DNA from 3 places in the Paenarthrobacter sp. NPDC089322 genome. Region 3 is predicted to be linked to each of the others. Evidence: riboswitches for the same ligand, from Rfam matches in the RefSeq annotation. Region 3 holds a riboswitch; each other region holds the start of a gene.
The links. A riboswitch is a leader RNA that binds a small molecule or an ion and turns the genes downstream of it on or off. The one in region 3 is predicted to bind thiamine pyrophosphate.
Positions count from the first base shown of each region.

Region 1: another riboswitch for thiamine pyrophosphate. It lies ahead of thiD (bifunctional hydroxymethylpyrimidine kinase/phosphomethylpyrimidine kinase); the one in region 3 lies ahead of AB0N65_RS14220 (ECF transporter S component).
Region 2: another riboswitch for thiamine pyrophosphate. It lies ahead of thiC (phosphomethylpyrimidine synthase ThiC); the one in region 3 lies ahead of AB0N65_RS14220 (ECF transporter S component).

Region 1 is NZ_JBFBGW010000002.1:353,649-359,160, reverse strand. Features, by position in the region: gene AB0N65_RS03710 (Rne/Rng family ribonuclease) at 89-3,331, shown strand; TPP riboswitch at 3,541-3,639, shown strand; gene thiD (bifunctional hydroxymethylpyrimidine kinase/phosphomethylpyrimidine kinase) at 3,630-5,150, shown strand.
Region 2 is NZ_JBFBGW010000003.1:347,780-353,291, forward strand. Features, by position in the region: gene ffh (signal recognition particle protein) at 1-159, shown strand, start outside; gene AB0N65_RS05560 (alpha/beta hydrolase) at 214-936, shown strand; gene thiC (phosphomethylpyrimidine synthase ThiC) at 919-2,805, opposite strand; TPP riboswitch at 2,799-2,906, opposite strand; gene AB0N65_RS05570 (amidohydrolase family protein) at 2,981-4,063, shown strand; gene AB0N65_RS05575 (VOC family protein) at 4,140-5,012, shown strand; gene AB0N65_RS05580 (hypothetical protein) at 5,108-5,512, shown strand, end outside.
Region 3 is NZ_JBFBGW010000014.1:46,149-51,660, reverse strand. Features, by position in the region: gene AB0N65_RS14250 (Na+/H+ antiporter subunit D) at 1-611, shown strand, start outside; gene AB0N65_RS14245 (Na+/H+ antiporter subunit E) at 608-1,174, shown strand; gene AB0N65_RS14240 (monovalent cation/H+ antiporter complex subunit F) at 1,171-1,449, shown strand; gene mnhG (monovalent cation/H(+) antiporter subunit G) at 1,439-1,843, shown strand; gene AB0N65_RS14230 (DUF4235 domain-containing protein) at 1,948-2,208, opposite strand; gene AB0N65_RS14225 (NUDIX domain-containing protein) at 2,261-2,932, opposite strand; TPP riboswitch at 3,086-3,222, shown strand; gene AB0N65_RS14220 (ECF transporter S component) at 3,299-3,919, shown strand; gene AB0N65_RS14215 (ABC transporter ATP-binding protein) at 3,919-5,493, shown strand; gene AB0N65_RS14210 (energy-coupling factor transporter transmembrane component T) at 5,490-5,512, shown strand, end outside.

The sequences.
Region 1 (5,512 bases), on a different contig from region 3:
CTTCTGTCAACGCCTGAGGGTTTTGACAATATTTGCCCCATAGGGCGCCGGATGTGGCGGCGTCGCCGGGGCAGGAGTGTTGCCACATATGGATAATGACCAGGTTGTAGCCGTTAATGATGAGGCAGCTCCCGCGGAGACTGCGGAAGCGCCCAAGAAGACCACCCGGACCAGGGCCACACGAACGCCACGAAAGGCTGTGCCCGCAGCGGAGGAAAGCCCGGCATCCGAGGCCGGGACCGTTCCGGCCGGGACTGCCGGAACGGAAGAGGCAACGGAAGCACCCGCCACGCCGGTCCGCCGCAGCCGCGCCCGCAAAAAGACTGAGCCTGCGGAGACCCTGCCCGGTCTGGACGCGGAAACCACCGCTGAAGCCCTCCCCGCGACGTCCGCGGAGGCCGCCCCGGAGAAGCCGGTCCGCCGTCGTCGTACTGCCAAGCCTCAGGCTGAAGCGGCAGAGCCCAAGGCTGAAGCAGCAGCGGAAGTTGCTCCAGTGGCGGCGGTCGAGGAGACTTCGACGCCGGAAATGGCGCCGGAAGAACAGCCTGTTCCTGATGCGGCTGACGCACCGGTCGCAGTTGAGACTCCGGTCGACGATCAAGCCGAAGCAGTCGAAGGGACGCCTGCCGCCGAAAAGCCGTCGGTTGAGGCAGCAGCAGAAGTCGCGCCCGTTGAAGCGGAACCTGGGCAGGAGGATGCCGCGCCCGGATCCACCGCCTTGTTCCTGGAGCCGGTGTCCATCACGTCCATGATCTTCCAGGCCCCGGACCTGAGCACCGTGGTTCGCCCCGCCGCGGACGAGGCCGAGGACGAAGAGGAGACGTCCGAAGCCCGTGCCGAAGGCGACGCGGATGATTCGGGAAGTCGCCGCCGTCGCCGGAGCCGTGGTCGCCGTGGTCGCCGGGGTGCCGAGCGCGAAGAGGCCGAAGCAGAGGACGGTTCCGTCGCAGAGGATGAAGAAGCCCCCGCGGAGGAACCCCTTGAAGAAGGGGTGACCTCACGTCGTCGTCGGCGGCGCCGCCGTGGTGACCAGGACCTTGAATTGACCGGCGGCTCGGATGACGACCCGCCCAACACGGTAACCCGCGTGCGCGCGCCCCGGCCGATCACCGACTCCAGCAGCTCCAACAGGGTAGCCAGTGTCAAGGGATCGACCCGTCTTGAGGCGAAGAAGCAGCGGCGCCGTGAATCGCGCGAAACGGGACGCCGGCGCCAGGTCATCACCGAGGCTGAATTCCTGGCCCGCCGGGAGTCGGTTGACCGGCAGATGATCGTCCGCCAGCGTGACGACAGAATACAGATCGGCGTCCTTGAAGACGGCGTGCTGGCTGAGCACTTTGTGTCCAAAACCCAGCAGGACTCATTGATCGGCAACGTGTACCTGGGCAAGGTCCAGAACGTCCTGCCCTCCATGGAAGCCGCCTTCGTTGACATTGGACGCGGCCGCAACGCGGTGCTCTATGCCGGCGAGGTCAATTGGGACGCGGTAAACCTCGAGGGTCAGCCGCGGCGTATTGAAAACGCCCTGAAGTCCGGCGATTCGGTTCTCGTCCAGGTGACCAAGGACCCGGTTGGCCACAAGGGTGCGCGCTTGACCAGCCAGATTTCGCTCCCGGGCCGTTACCTCGTCTACGTGCCGGGTGGATCCATGACCGGCATCTCCCGCAAGCTGCCCGACGTCGAACGGAACCGCCTCAAGCGGATCCTCAAGGATCGTTTGCCCGAAAACGCCGGTGTCATCGTCCGCACGGCGGCCGAAGGTGCGTCCGAGGAAGAGCTCACGCACGACATCAACCGCCTCCGGGCACAATGGGAAGGAATTGAGGGCCAGGCCTCGTCCACCAAGGTGCTTGCGCCGGAACTGCTCTACGGCGAACCCGACCTCACCATCAAGGTGGTCCGTGACGTCTTCAACGAGGACTTTTCCAAGTTGATCGTTTCCGGCGACGATGCGTGGGACACGATCGAGGCCTACGTTACGTACGTTGCCCCCGATCTCGTGGGCCGCCTCGAAAAGTGGACCAAGGATCAGGACATTTTCGCTGCCTGGCGCATTGATGAGCAGATCCACAAGGCGTTGGAGCGCAAAGTGTTCCTGCCGTCGGGCGGTTCCCTGGTCATTGACCGTACCGAGGCCATGACAGTGGTGGACGTCAACACCGGTAAGTTCACCGGCAGCGGCGGAAACCTGGAAGAGACGGTCACCAAGAACAACCTTGAGGCTGCCGAGGAAGTGGTTCGCCAGCTGCGGCTGCGCGACATCGGCGGCATCATCGTGATCGACTTCATCGACATGGTCCTGGAGTCCAACCGGGACCTGGTGCTTCGGCGCTTGGTGGAGTGCCTCGGCCGTGACCGCACCAAGCACCAGGTGGCGGAAGTGACATCGCTGGGCCTCGTCCAGATGACGCGAAAGCGTATGGGCACCGGCCTGCTTGAGGTGTTCGGGGAGCAGTGCGAGCACTGTGCCGGCCGTGGCGTCGTAACCCATGACGAACCCGTGGAACACCGCCGCGCAAACACCGTGGCCGCCGAGCACCACCGTCCGCATGCGGAACCTCAACAACCCGCAGGCCGGACGGAACGCAAGCGTCGCCGCGGCAAGGGTGGCGGACAGGGCCCCGCAGAGTCTTCGACGCCGGTCCACACCTCTTCCGCTCCGCCGGCACCTACGGCAAGCGTTGAGGCCGTTGACCCGGTTCGCCAGGCCAAAGCCGAAGCAACCAGGGCCGCTTTGGCAACCATCGCCGCTGCGGCGCATGCGGCCCACCTGCACGACGACGAGATTCATCGCGCGGAGGAGCAAGCACGCGCTGCGGCCGGCCAGCAGCACGCCGATGCCGCTGGTGCAACCACAGGCAGTGCTAAATCATCGTCCGAGGCGGGCGGAGCGGACACTCCTGACTCCCATGAGGCAGGCGCCACCCGGCAAGGGCGGACCACTCCCGTCCTTCGCTTTGGCGGGGAAGAGGTTGCCCTGCCGTTCGTTGAGCACCACGAAGAGCCCGCAGCGAGCAAGCCGGCCATGAGCCTGGATCTTCTGGCCGAAGCATTCTCGCACCTCGGCGCACCCGCCCCGGAGGAAGAGGCTTCTCGTCCTGCCGGGTCCGAGGCCGCATCGCCGTCCCGGGGGCGCCGCGGACGCAGGAACCGAAGCGCGAGCAGGGCACAGGGCGCCGCCAACGAGACGAGCGTTGAGCACCACGAGGTAGCAGCCTCCGCGGCGGGTGGGTCATCGCACGAGGCCAAGGCCCCCGGGGAACCCGTCAAGAAGACTGTGGCGGAAGAGCCCATCATCCTCGGGGTCGGAGTACCCGCTTCCGAACTCTAGCCCGGAAATTAAGCACGTGGCTAAGAAGCGCACGTGTGGCATGGGAGCCAGAACAGAAGGGCCCCGCGTTCACCGCTCACTGCGGCGAACGCGGGGCCTTTTGCCGTGCGGACAAGCCGGGAGGCGGCTCCGGCCGATTTGCCGCCGGTCACATCCGGACCCGAACGGTGTATGGGTTGCAGGGCGCCATTGCTTCCCGGCTAGGCTTGGAGGTTGACACGGGGTGCCGGGCGAAGGGCCGGGCTGAGATCCAGACCCGTTGAACCTGTCCGGTTAGCACCGGCGAAGGGATGTCCTGATGACTTCATCGTCGTTTTCTCCTGTCTACCCCCTGGCTGCCGTGGGCCGGCCCCATCCCCGGGTGCTCAGCATTGCCGGCTCTGATCCCTCGGGCGGCGCCGGCATCCAGGCGGATCTCAAGAGCATCGCTGCCCATGGCGGCTATGGCATGGCGGCGATCACGGCGCTCACGGCGCAGAACACCCTGGGTGTCACCGCGGTGCACGTGCCACCCGTGGAGTTCCTTCGTCAGCAATTGCTTGCCATCAGCAGCGACGTCGCCATCGATGCCGTCAAGATCGGGATGCTGGGTGACGCGGCTGTTGTCCACGAAGTCCGCACCTGGCTCGAAGAGGTACGTCCCGCCGTCGTGGTTGTTGACCCGGTGATGGTGGCCACCAGCGGCGACCGCCTCCTGCGGGAATCTGCCGAGGCCGCATTGCGGACGCTCCTGCCGTTGGCTGACCTGATCACTCCCAACCTTCCCGAATTGGCCATGCTGCTCGGGGAGTCCGAGGCCGGAGACTGGGCCTCGGCGCTCGACCAGGGGAAACGGCTCGCAGCTGAATGCGGCACCACGGTTTTGGTGAAGGGAGGACATCTTGCAGGCGGCGAATGCCCTGATGCCTTGATCAATACAAGCGGACTCTTGCGGCAGGACGTGATAGAGGTGGCCGGTCCCCGCGTGGCGACGGTCAACAGCCACGGTACCGGTTGCTCGCTCTCTTCCGCGCTGGCTACGGTCCAAGCCCGGACAGGTGACTGGGAAGCTTCCTTGCGCGAGGTGAAGCCATGGCTGCTGCAGGCCCTCACGACGGCGGACCGGCTGGAAGTCGGCAGCGGCAGCGGACCGATCAATCACTTCCACCACCTCACCGACACCTTGCGGCCCGGCGACTTCGCGGCGCGGCTGTGGCAGGAAGCGACGCCGGAACTGGAGGCCATCTACGGCCTGCCCTTTATTCAAGGACTGCAGTCGGGCGCTCTTCCGGAAAGCGGGTTCAACTACTATCTTGCCCAGGACGCCATCTACCTCAACGGCTATTCGAGGGTCCTGGCGAGGGCTGCAGCACTTGCCCCGACGGAGGAAGAGCAGTTGTTCTGGGCACGGTCGTCACAGCAATGCCTGGAAGTGGAGTCGGAACTGCACAGGAACTGGCTGAGTACCCGCCAGGCTTCCACCCGGACAGGACCGGTCACCAAGTCGTATGTTGATCATCTCGTGGCATCGTCGGCCGCGGGCAGTTACGCGGTACTGCTGGCAGCGATCCTGCCGTGCTACTGGTTGTACGCAGAGGTAGGCCAGGAACTCCACGCAGCCTATGTGGCTGCCGGCGCGTCCAGCGACCACCCGTATGCCGAGTGGCTCAAGACCTACGCCGACGAGGACTTTGCCGCGGCAACCAGGAAAGCCATCGACTTCACGGACGTCGCTGCACGCATGGCTTCCGGCGCCGAGCGCGCTGCGATGGTGGAGGCCTTCGCGCAATCCTGCCGTTACGAAACAGCCTTCTTTGACGCACCCAGGTTGTACGCCTGAGGTTCAGGCTCGAAGGAAGCATTGCCCGTTCCGTTGTCCGTTGCCGCGCGTCGTTTCGCAGATCCCGTCATGCGGGTCCGGGCGCTGTAAGCTGTAGGGGCACGGTGCCGGGCGAGCCCCTTTCAAGCTGGTGACAAACGTCACTTGGCGGCCTCCAGGCCCGGCCTCATTTGCAGCTGAAGGTCAAACTAGCGTAATCTTGATCTTCGGTGCTTACGCCAACACTTGGGTTATGCCCCTTGGAATTGTTCATGGGATGACTCGCGGGCTTCGATCCGAAGTCCACGGCGTTGAGGCACAGCGCGAATCAGGCCCGAATTCCGGTTCAAGGTTCCGCACGCAAATTTAGTAAGAAACGTCGA
Region 2 (5,512 bases), on a different contig from region 3:
CCGGCCAAGGCGGCCCAGGAGCTTCGCGATGCCGAGGCCAAGCGCGCTGCTGCGGCGTCTGCCGCTCCCACGGGCGCTGCCTTCGGCAAGGGTGCAGCGGACTTCGATCCCTCCACGCTCAACCTTCCCAAGGGCTTCGATAAGTTCCTCGGCAAGTAGCAGCTCCGGATTCCGTTCCGATTCCTTGTCGGTGCCGTGGAATAGGCTGGGTCAATGCATAAGCAGCGCGTAGTCTTCGTCCACGGCCTGGGGAGCTATGGCGCCGCGGCTTGGCCGAAGCAGCATGGCATGGCGCTGTCCTACGACGCGCTCTTCCTCCGTCGGCACGGCTTTGACCCCGTGGCTGAGCCCCTGGAGTCGGACGTCCATGGTGATGTCGCCATCCAGGTGGCGTCGCTTTCCGCTGCGGGCGGCGGGCACGTGGTGGCCCACGAACAAGGCGCGATCTCCGCGATGCTGGCAGCTGTTGAGCGCCCCGACCTCGTGTATTCGCTTTCGCTGGTCGAGCCTGCGTGCCTGTCCCTCACTGCAGAACTGCCTGCCACGGCAGCGCACCGAACGCTGATGCAGCCGCTGTTTGATGTCCGGAACCACATCAGCGACGCCGATTACCAGCGGGAGTATTTCCGGCGTGCCTACTCTGCCCAAGCTGACGGGCCGGACACGCCGGAGGCCCGCCGTTCTGCCCGCCGGCTCCGGTTGCAGGCGCCCCCGTGGGAAGCTCCCCTGCACATTGTGCCCGGCGTGCCCACGCTGGTCCTCACCGGCGGATGGGAACCGTTGTATGAGGAAATCGCCGGGTACCTGCAGGAGACCGGTGCCCTTCGCCGCGTGGCAGCGGGCGGGCACCGGCCCCAGGATTCCGTCGACGGAGACAGGACCATCAGGTCCTTCATTGCCGACGTCGGGCGATCAATGTCAGCTAAGGCTTCCTGAATCGCGCTGTCCTGCCTGATTCCGCCCCGGTTCGTTCAGGCCGGTTACACCCTGCTGCGTGGTTACCGGCATCCGGAGCTCCGGCAAGTAGACCTTTCCGCCCGACGCCAGGAATTCCTCACTCTTTTCACGCATGCCGTTGTACATTCCGGCGATCGCGGCCTGTGCTTCGGCTGAGCCGTACTCGTCCCGGATGTCCTGGCTAATGCGCATGGAGCAGAATTTGGGTCCGCACATGGAGCAGAAGTGCGCGGTCTTTGCCGGTTCGGCGGGCAGGGTTTCGTCGTGGAAGGCTTCCGCGGTCACCGGGTCAAGGGAGAGCGCGAACTGGTCACGCCATCGGAATTCGAACCTGGCTTTGGAGAGTGCGTCGTCGCGTTCGTGCGCCCCCGGGTGGCCCTTGGCGAGGTCGGCTGCGTGCGCCGCGATCTTGTAGGTGATCACGCCTGTTTTTACGTCGTCCTTGTTCGGCAGGCCAAGGTGTTCTTTCGGTGTCACGTAACAGAGCATGGCGGTGCCGTAGCGTGCGATTTCCGTGGCGCCAATGGCCGAGGTGATGTGGTCGTAGCCGGGAGCAACGTCCGTGACCAACGGGCCCAGGGTGTAGAAGGGGGCACCCTTGCAGAGTTCCTGTTGACGCTCCACGTTTTCGCGGACGAGGTGGAACGGAATGTGCCCCGGCCCTTCAACCATGACCTGCACGTCGAACTCCCATGCCCGCTGCGTCAGCTCGGCGAGCGTGTCCAGCTCCGCGAACTGGGCGGCATCGTTGGCATCGGCCGTGGCGCCCGGACGCAGGCCGTCTCCGAGTGAGAAGGCGACATCGTACTTCGCGAAGATCTCGCAGAGTTCGTCAAAATGCGTGTAGAGGAAGTTTTCCTCGTGATGGGCAAGGCACCATCCCGCCATGATCGAACCGCCCCGGGAGACGATCCCTGTCACACGGTTGGCGGTCAGCGGCACGTACCTGAGCAGGACACCGGCGTGGATGGTCATATAGTCCACGCCTTGTTCACATTGCTCGATCACGGTGTCCCGGAAGATCTCCCAGGTCAGCTTGTTGGCCTCACCATTGACCTTCTCCAATGCCTGGTAGATAGGCACCGTGCCGATCGGGACGGGGGAGTTGCGGATGATCCACTCCCGCGTGGTGTGGATGTCGTCGCCGGTGGAGAGGTCCATGACGGTGTCAGCACCCCACTGCGTTGCCCACTGCAGCTTGTCCACTTCCTCGGCGATGGAGCTTGTGACGGCCGAGTTCCCGATGTTGGCGTTGATCTTCACCAGGAATGCCTTGCCGATGATCATCGGTTCGGATTCGGGGTGGTTGATGTTGCTGGGGATGATTGCACGTCCGGCGGCCACCTCGCTTCGGACCAGTTCCACGTCGCAGTTTTCCCGAAGGGCCACGAACTGCATCTCGGGGGTCACAATGCCCTTCTTCGCGTAGTGCATCTGCGTGACGGTCCTGCCTTCGACGGCGCGGCGGGGCACCGGCTGCGTGCCCTTCCACTCCGCAGAGGCTGCTCCCCGGCGGACGGCGGACTTACCGTCGTCGAGCAGGTTCCGTTCCCTGCCCGAATAGGCCTCTGTGTCCCCGCGGGCTTCAATCCAGGCCGCGCGGAACGGTTCGAGGCCCATGACCGGGTCGCTGCCCGGCCCCGCTGTTCTGTAGACCTGCAACGGCGCGTTGGCTTGGCCGTTGGGCGAGGGCTCCAGCGCGATTTCCGTGACGGGGACGCGTATGCCCGTCTCGCGGTCCTCCACGTACGCCAGCGAATGCGATTTCAAGGATTGGGTAACAGCCTGGTACCCGGAAGGGTTTGCCGTGTTTTGGGCAGGGCTGTGCTGTGTTTCTGTGGTGCTCAAGGATACTCACTTCCTTCGCCGGCATTACCCGGACAGGTTCAACGGTCGCAGACTGCATCAGTCCGATCTCAGCCCCTGCAGGGGCCCCCGTGTGGTCGTAGACGAAGCTACCACAGCTGCCCGCGGGCTCCCAGTCATACAGGCGCGGCGGGGTCCCGGCGCTAGGATTTTTTCCGTGGCAAACATCATCGAGTTCAGCGGGCCCGTGCTCGTGTCGGCGGACCGGGAGCTGCGTGGCCTATGGTCCGTCGACGGAACCCTGACCTTTGAGCGACCAACAGCCACCCCGGACACCGTGGTGGATGGCTGGGTCCTTCCCGGCTTTGTTGATGCCCATTGCCATGTGGGACTCGGTGTAGGCGGGGCAGTGGACGAGCAGACGGCTCTCGCCCAGGCCCGGGCCGACCTCCAAGCCGGGACATTGCTGATCAGGGATGCGGGGTCGCCCAGCGACACGCGCTGGATCCAGCAGCGTTCCGACTTGCCCCGGCTCATTCGCTCGGGTCGCCATATTGCCCGGAGCAAGCGCTACCTCCGCGGCCTTGGCCATGAGATTGGCCCGGAGGAGCTCGTGGAGACCGTCCGGAAGGAAGCCCGCGACGGCGACGGCTGGGTCAAGCTCGTCGGCGACTGGATCGACCGCGATGCCGGTGACCTTGCGCCCTCCTTTCCGAAGAACCTCGTCAAGGATGCAGTCTCCGCCGCCCACGACGAAGGCGCCCGCGTTACGGCCCACTGCTTCGCCGAGGACACGATCGACGACATGCTCGACGCCGGAATCGATTGCATCGAGCACGCCACAGGCCTCTTGCCACGGCACATTCCCCGGCTCGTGGAGGAATCGGTGCCGATCGTTCCCACGCTCATCAACATCGCGACTTTCCCGGACATCGCTGCCCAGGCCCAACCGAAGTTCCCTGGCTACGCCTCCCACATGCTGCGCTTATGGGAGCGCCGGCGTGAGCGGGTTGTGGAGGCTTTCGAAGCCGGTGTCACCATCTACGCAGGGACGGATGCGGGGAGCGTCATTGCGCATGGCAGGATCGCTGATGAGCTCAAGGAACTGCACGACGCCGGCCTGCCGCCGGGCGCTGTCCTGGACGCTGCTGCGTGGCGGGCCCGCGCCTGGCTGGGAGCCGACGGCATCAGCGAGGGTGCGAGTGCCGACGTCGTGGTTTGCTCAGAGGATCCCCGACTGGAACTGGAGACCGTGGGCAGGCTCAAGCATGTGGTCCTGAGAGGGAACATCATCCGCTAGGAATAAATTGAAGCTTCAAGTAATTTAATGGTGTAGCAGCGCTGATAAGCGGCCACTTCATTGAGGGAGCACCACCATGACCACCCAACGCAACCAAGACCTCCTTCCTGCCGAACTCACCATGGGCACCGTCATGCTCAAGGTGGGGGACATGAAGCTCATGAGCGATTATTACCAGCGTGCCTTGGGGCTGGAAATCATTGCCGAGCAGGACGGCGGCCTGTACTTGGGACGCCGTGGAAAGCCCGTGGTCCACCTGGCTCCTGCCGCAGGTCTCCAGATACCCGGCAGGGGAGAAGCGGGACTCTTCCATACCGCAATTCTGTTCGAGGACCAGCCTTCCTTGGCGGCCACGATCGCCACTGCCGCGCATTATGAGCCCCGGGCGTTCGTTGGCAGCGCGGACCACCTGGTCAGCGAAGCCTTCTACTTCACCGATCCCGAAGGCAACGGAATCGAGCTGTACTACGACAAGCCGCGCGAGGTCTGGCAGTGGGACGGCAAGAACGTTGTCATGGACAATGTTGCCTTGCCCCCGCAGCGATACCTTGAGCAGTACCTGAGCGAAGCAGCGGTCTCCCGCCAGCACGACGCCCCCGCCGGCGTAGGGCACATACACCTCCAAGTGGGTGATGTCTCCACCGCACACAAGTTCTATGTCGACACCCTCGGATTCGAGAAAACCGCAGGATGGCATGGTCAGGCGTTGTTTGTGTCAGCCGGTGGTTACCATCACCACATGGCCATGAACGTCTGGAACAGCCGCGGCGCCGGCCCTCGTCGCGACACACTGGGCCTGGGTGAAGTTCTGATCGAGGTTCCGTCGGCCGAGGATGTGTCTGCCCTGGCGGACCGCCTCAAGGTGGCCGGGGTGCAGAACCACCACACGGGCCTCGAACTGCGGTTCGAGGATCCGTGGCGCAACAGCCTGCGGGTAGCCGTGCGCTAAGCCGGGACCGCCGGCTCCAGTAGGCTGGGCAGTGGTGGCGCAGGGTTTGCCTCGTGCCGCCGCCCCGTCAGCACGAAGGAATGAGGGTACTTTCCATGGGCTTTGCCGAAATCTTTGTAGCCACCCACGACGAAGCACTGAAGCGGGCAGCAGCCCTTGACCGGGGCGCCGATGTTGCGGGCCCCGCTGTGAGGATCGACGGCATCACCGACTTTGAGGTTGAACAGCTCGGGGACCTCGCCGGCCAAGCCGTCCATGCGGCCGGCGCCGACTACGAGTTGGCTTTGGTGGATGTCACAAGCGATGCCCTCCTTGGCGTTCCGGAAGCCATGGTCAGGGCACTCGCGGAACTGCTCACCTACGAAAGTGAAGGTGACGGAAATGTTCTCGACGACGTCGCTGCCGCCTGGGCCGCGCAGGATGACATGCCATTCGGCGCCGCAGAGTCCCGCCAGTATGTCCAGCAGCTGGCGGCTTTGGCCACCGATGTGGAGAAGGCG
Region 3 (5,512 bases):
CAATGTCTTCGGTCACGGGCCTGGGCGCGGCGGTCTTCTACGTGGCCCACCACATCACCGTGCAGACCAGCCTGTTCCTGGTCACGGGGCTCATAGAACGCCGCGGCGGCTCTTCCTCCGTGGACCGGCTGGGCGGGCTGGCCAAGCTTTCGCCGCTCTTGGCCTTGCTCTTCTTTGTCCCGGCGATGAACCTCGCAGGCATCCCGCCGTTCTCAGGCTTCCTTGGCAAACTTGGACTCCTGCAGGCGGGAGTTGAGCTGGGAACGCCATTGGCCATCGTGTTGGTGGCGGGCGGCGTTGTGACCAGCCTCCTGACCTTGCTGGCCATTGCCCGTGTGTGGAACAGGGCGTTCTGGCGCAAGCCCGAGGACGCGGAATTTCCCGATCCTGTGCTGCAGACGCCGGGAAACATCGGAGTCCTCCCCAGGACCATGGTGGGATCCACGGCAGGACTGGTGGTATTCGGCGTGGCACTCACGGTCTTCGCCGGCCCGCTCTTCCAGCTTGCCGGCGGTTCAGCGGAGATCATGCTGGACCGTTCGGCGTACATCCACTCTGTCCTGGGCGACTCAGCCCCTGTCCCGCCTCTTGCCCAAGGCGGTGCCAAGTGAGCCGCAAACCCATTTCCTTCCGCACCGAATTGCCCCTGCTTATCTGGCTGGTCATCGTTTGGGGAGCGTTGTGGCAGGACTTCAGCCCTGGCAATCTTTTGTTCGGCGCGCTGATCGCTGTTGTCGTGGCAAAGCTCTTCTACCTGCCGCCGGTTGAACTCAGCGGCCGCTTCAACGTGCTGCGTGCAATTCCATTCGCTGCGCTGTTTCTCGCCAAAGTCGTGGCAGCGAGCTTCCTCGTCCTTTACCTGGCCGTAGCCAAAGGGCCCAAGGTGCGCAGCGCCGTCGTCGAGGTTCCGTTACGGAGCCATTCGGATCTCATGGTGACGGCCACCGGGCATGTCATCTCGTTGATCCCTGGCTCGCTGGTGGTGGAGGTGGACCGGTCAACTTCCACCCTGTACCTGCACGCGCTCAATATCTACAACGAAGCCGATGTCGCGAAGATCCGACGCGAAGTCCAGAACATTGAGGCAGGACTCATCAGGATCATGGGCACGCCGGAGGAAGTCGAGGAGCTGCGGGATGAATCCCGTACGGGGATGGAAGGGGCAGCGCTGTGAAGGAACTCGTTCTGGTGGTTACCGCCGTCATCCTGAGCCTGGCTGCCGCCGGTGCCATCATCCGCATAGCGATCGGGCCGTCGTTGCTGGACCGTGTACTTGCTTCCGACGTCCTGCTGGCGATCGTGGGGGCAGCCCTGGCGATCGACATGGCCCTGAATCGACACCTCAACAACCTCATGCTGCTCGTGGCCCTGGCCGTCATCGGCTTCATCGGTTCGGTGACAGTGGCCCGCTTTGTTGCCGAAAGGAGGGAACAGAGCAATGAGTCCTGAAACCACCGGTGTGGACGCCGTCATCGATGCAGTAACCGCTGTCTTCCTGGTGGTCGGCGCCCTGATGTCCCTCGGCGCAGCCATCGGATTGCTGCGCTTCCCGGACCTCATGAGCCGCATGCACGCAGCCACCAAGCCGCAGGTCCTCGGGCTGTTCCTGATGCTCGCCGCCATAGGTCTCCAGATGCGCACCTGGTGGGTATGGCCGGTGTTGCTGGTGGCGTGGATCTTCCAGCTGCTGACGGCGCCCGTGTCCGCGCATATGGTGGGCCGTTCCGCCTACCGGACCAAGCACGGACACCGCGAGCTCCTCACCAAGGACGAGCTGGAAGCCGTAGTCCAGCGGGCAGCAGGCGAACAGCCGGGGAACAACACGCTCGACGGCGGCCGCTGACTTTTGCGGTTCGGCCCTCTGAGTGGTCGGTTCCGCACGGTGGGGCCGCGCTCCGGCGGGGTCGGTGCGGTGCGGCGGGTCGTTGCAGTCCGGCGGGGCGGCGGTCAGACGATGTCGTGCGTCTTCGCGAAGCGGGCGATGGCCCGCTGTGTGCTTCGACTTGAGAGGACCTGGATCAGCGTGCTGACGAAAGCCGAGATCAGCGCGAACGTCAATGCCGAGCGCAGGCTTGTCTCCAGGTCGTCGTGACCCTTGGGCGGTTTGTTGCCGGTGACTTTTTCCCAACCGATGTTGACCAATTTGGTGCCGACAAATCCGGCTCCCAGGCTCACGCCGGCACCTAGCAGCTTCAAGAGGAAGTTCATGCCACCAGCCTAGCCTCACATCCCCTCAGCTTGGCGTTGTTGGAGGGTGGCGTCAGTTGCGGTTTCCCCGCTCTTTGAGGAACGCCGCCAGAGAACCCCGGGGTGCCAGGACGGGGACAACGTCGTGGTCAGCCGACCATACGGCACTCACAGTAGGAAACTCAGCGATTTCTTTGAGCAGGTAGTACGTGGGCGGCATCAGTTGCAGCTTTCCTTCTGCCTCTGCGGCGAGGATGTCTTGCACGGGCATCCATAGGGACTGCCAGGCTTCAGTTGTCTGATGCTGTGGCTCGGCACCAGGAGAAGGCCTGGCAACATAGAAGTAGGTGTCAAAGCGCTTGGGCATGTCCACGGGTGTGATCCAGTTGGCCCAGGGGCGAAGCTCAGCAGCGTCAAGGTTGAGTCCGGCCTCCTCGGAAACCTCCCTCAAGGCCGCTTTCAATACCGTGCCTGCCTGGACATGCAACCGGTCTGGTTCCACAGCAATGGACGTGAGGTGCCAAGCCGCGCCGTGTTGCTCGAGCAGGCCACCGGGGAAGTCCCAGCCTTCACTGTCTGCGGCATCCACTCGTCCTCCGGGGAAGACCACCATGCCGGCGGCGAAGTCCATGGTGGACACCCGGTGCTGGACGAACGCTTCAAGTCCACGCGGTGCATCGCGGAGCAGGATCACACTAGCTGCGAGTCGGGGCTCGGCTACTGGAACGTCGGAACCGGAAGTCATGGAGACATTCTCGCAGGTGTGTTGTGGGGCCTGGTGTGCGTGCCACAACGCGGGCGAGGCGCGCGGAGTTGGCCTCGCAACGGGAATATGACCGATCCCATGACTCCGAAAAGCCCTCCGGGTGTAAACTGAACCACGCCCATAAGGGCGGATTGATAACGACAGGGGAGCGCCGCCGTCGAATCCTGCAGGCATGCAGGTGACGCGAGGGCGCTGAGAGTGCGGACAGCCGCAGACCCTCGAACCTGATCCGGTTAGTACCGGCGCAAGGGAGTCGAGCTTCTCAGAGTGTCCGGAACCGGGTGGCGCATGCCGGCCGGGATTTCCGGGGAGCACTTTCCCCTCCTGTAACCTCAGGAGGCAGAAATGACCACGGCAAGCGTGAAGAAGACCAGTTACACCTGGCGTGTTGTAGACATCGTGGTGGCAGCTTTGATTGCCATCGCAGGCGGCGTGATCTTCTGGGCATGGTCCCAGGGCGCCGCGATCGTATCCATTCCCATGAACGCGGCCTACCCGCCCCTGACCGGTTTGATCGCCGGTGGTTGGATGATCCCCGCGGTCCTGGGGATGCTCATTATCCGCAAGCCGGGAGCGGCGTTGTTCTGCGAGACCGTGGCCGCTACCGGTGAACTCATCATGGGTTCCCAGTACGGCACAACGGTCCTGATCTCGGGCCTTCTCCAGGGCTTGGGCGCTGAACTCGTTTTCGCCGCCTTCCGCTACAAGAAGTTCAACCTCTCCACTGCCCTGCTCGCGGGAGCCGGCGCGGGTCTCTTCTGCGGCCTCAACGATTCCTTCATGCCGTGGGGCTGGAACATCGCCTACGAAGCCGTGGACAAGCTGGCTTACATCGCGTTCACCACGATCTCCGGAGCCATCATCGCCGGCGCGTTGTCCTGGGTGGCCACGCGTGGCCTCGCCAAGACCGGTGTGCTGAGCGCCTTCGCGTCCCGCAAGGCCGCTTCGGAGCCCGTCTTCAACTGATGTCCTCCACGCAAAACGGCGTCCGGCCTGCCGCCATCACCGCCGAAGGGTGGGGATGGCGGCATGCCGGCCGTTCCATGCCGGCGATCCAGGGCCTTGACTTACGGATCGAGCCCGGTGAGCGCGTGCTGCTGCTGGGACCCTCTGGCGCGGGCAAGTCGACGTTGCTTCATGCCCTCGCCGGGGTGCTGGGTGACGAAGAGGACGACTCGGACGAGACGGGCTCGCTCCTGATCGACGGCGCTCCTCCCCGGGAGCAGCGTGGCCGCGCCGGGCTGATGCAGCAGGACCCGGAAACCCAGGTGGTCCTCTCACGCGTGGGGGATGACGTCGCCTTCGGCGCGGAGAACCTGGCCGTGCCCCGGGAGGACATCTGGGCACGTGTCCATGAAGCGCTCGACGACGTCGGGTTGCGTACCGCTTCCGGCCGCGGTTTGGCGTTGGACCACCCGACGGCGGCACTCTCCGGCGGGCAGAAGCAGCGCCTCGCGTTGGCCGGCATCCTGGCGATGCGTCCGGGGCTGATCCTGCTGGATGAACCCACCGCCAACCTGGACCCCGCGGGCGTGCTGGAGGTCCGCGACGCCGTGCGCCGTTGCCTCGACAAGACGGGCGCCACCTTGGTTGTGGTGGAACACCGTGTGGCCGTGTGGAAGGACCTGGTGGACAGGATTGTCGTCCTGCAACCGGGCCGGGCCGCAACACCCAGCACAGGAGCGGGCACGCCGGGTGTCCTTTTGGACGGTCCACCGGAGCAAGTACTCTCCGAGGCCCGCAGCATGCTGATGGCTGCCGGTGTGTGGGTGCCGGGGTACATCCCGGAAACCCGCACCAGGACGCAGGCGCCGGAAGCAGCCGCACAGCTCCTCATTGCGGCGCAAGACGTTGCGGTCTCACGCCAGAAGCCCCGGCGCCGCGGTTTCAAGACGATTCCGCCATTGCCGGTCCAGTCTGACATCACCGCGCAGGTGAGGGCCGGGCAGGCGCTCACCGTCACGGGTCCGAATGGTGCAGGCAAGTCAACCTTCGCGCTCACTTTGGCCGGTCTTCTGGCGCCGGTGGACGGCAAAGTCTCTGCCTCGTTGGACCTTTCACAGGGCGTGGGCATCGATCCCTTCAAGTGGAAGGCCGATCAGTTGATTTCCCGCATCGGCACCGTGTTCCAGGAGCCTGAGCACCAGTTCGTCACGGGAAAGGTGTTGGATGAGCTGATGTTCGGCCCCCGGCATCTGGGCCACGGCGAAGAGCGCGTCGATGACCTGTTGGAACGCCTCAGGCTCACGCACCTTGTTGACGCGAACCCCTACACCTTGTCAGGGGGAGAAAAGCGTCGGCTCAGCGTCGCCACGGTCCTGGCAGCCCATCCCAAAGTCCTTGTTTTGGACGAGCCCACGTTCGGCCAGGATGCCAACACGTGGGCGGAACTGGCGTCGTTCCTGTCGGAATTGTTGGATCAAGGAACGGCCGTGGTCTCGGTGACCCATGACGAGGAATTCAGCGCAGTCCTTGGCGGTGCCGAGCTGAGGCTCGCTCCGGCAACGATGGCCGAAAAACAGGAAGCCGGTGCTGCATGAGGGACGCCCTGAGCCTGCG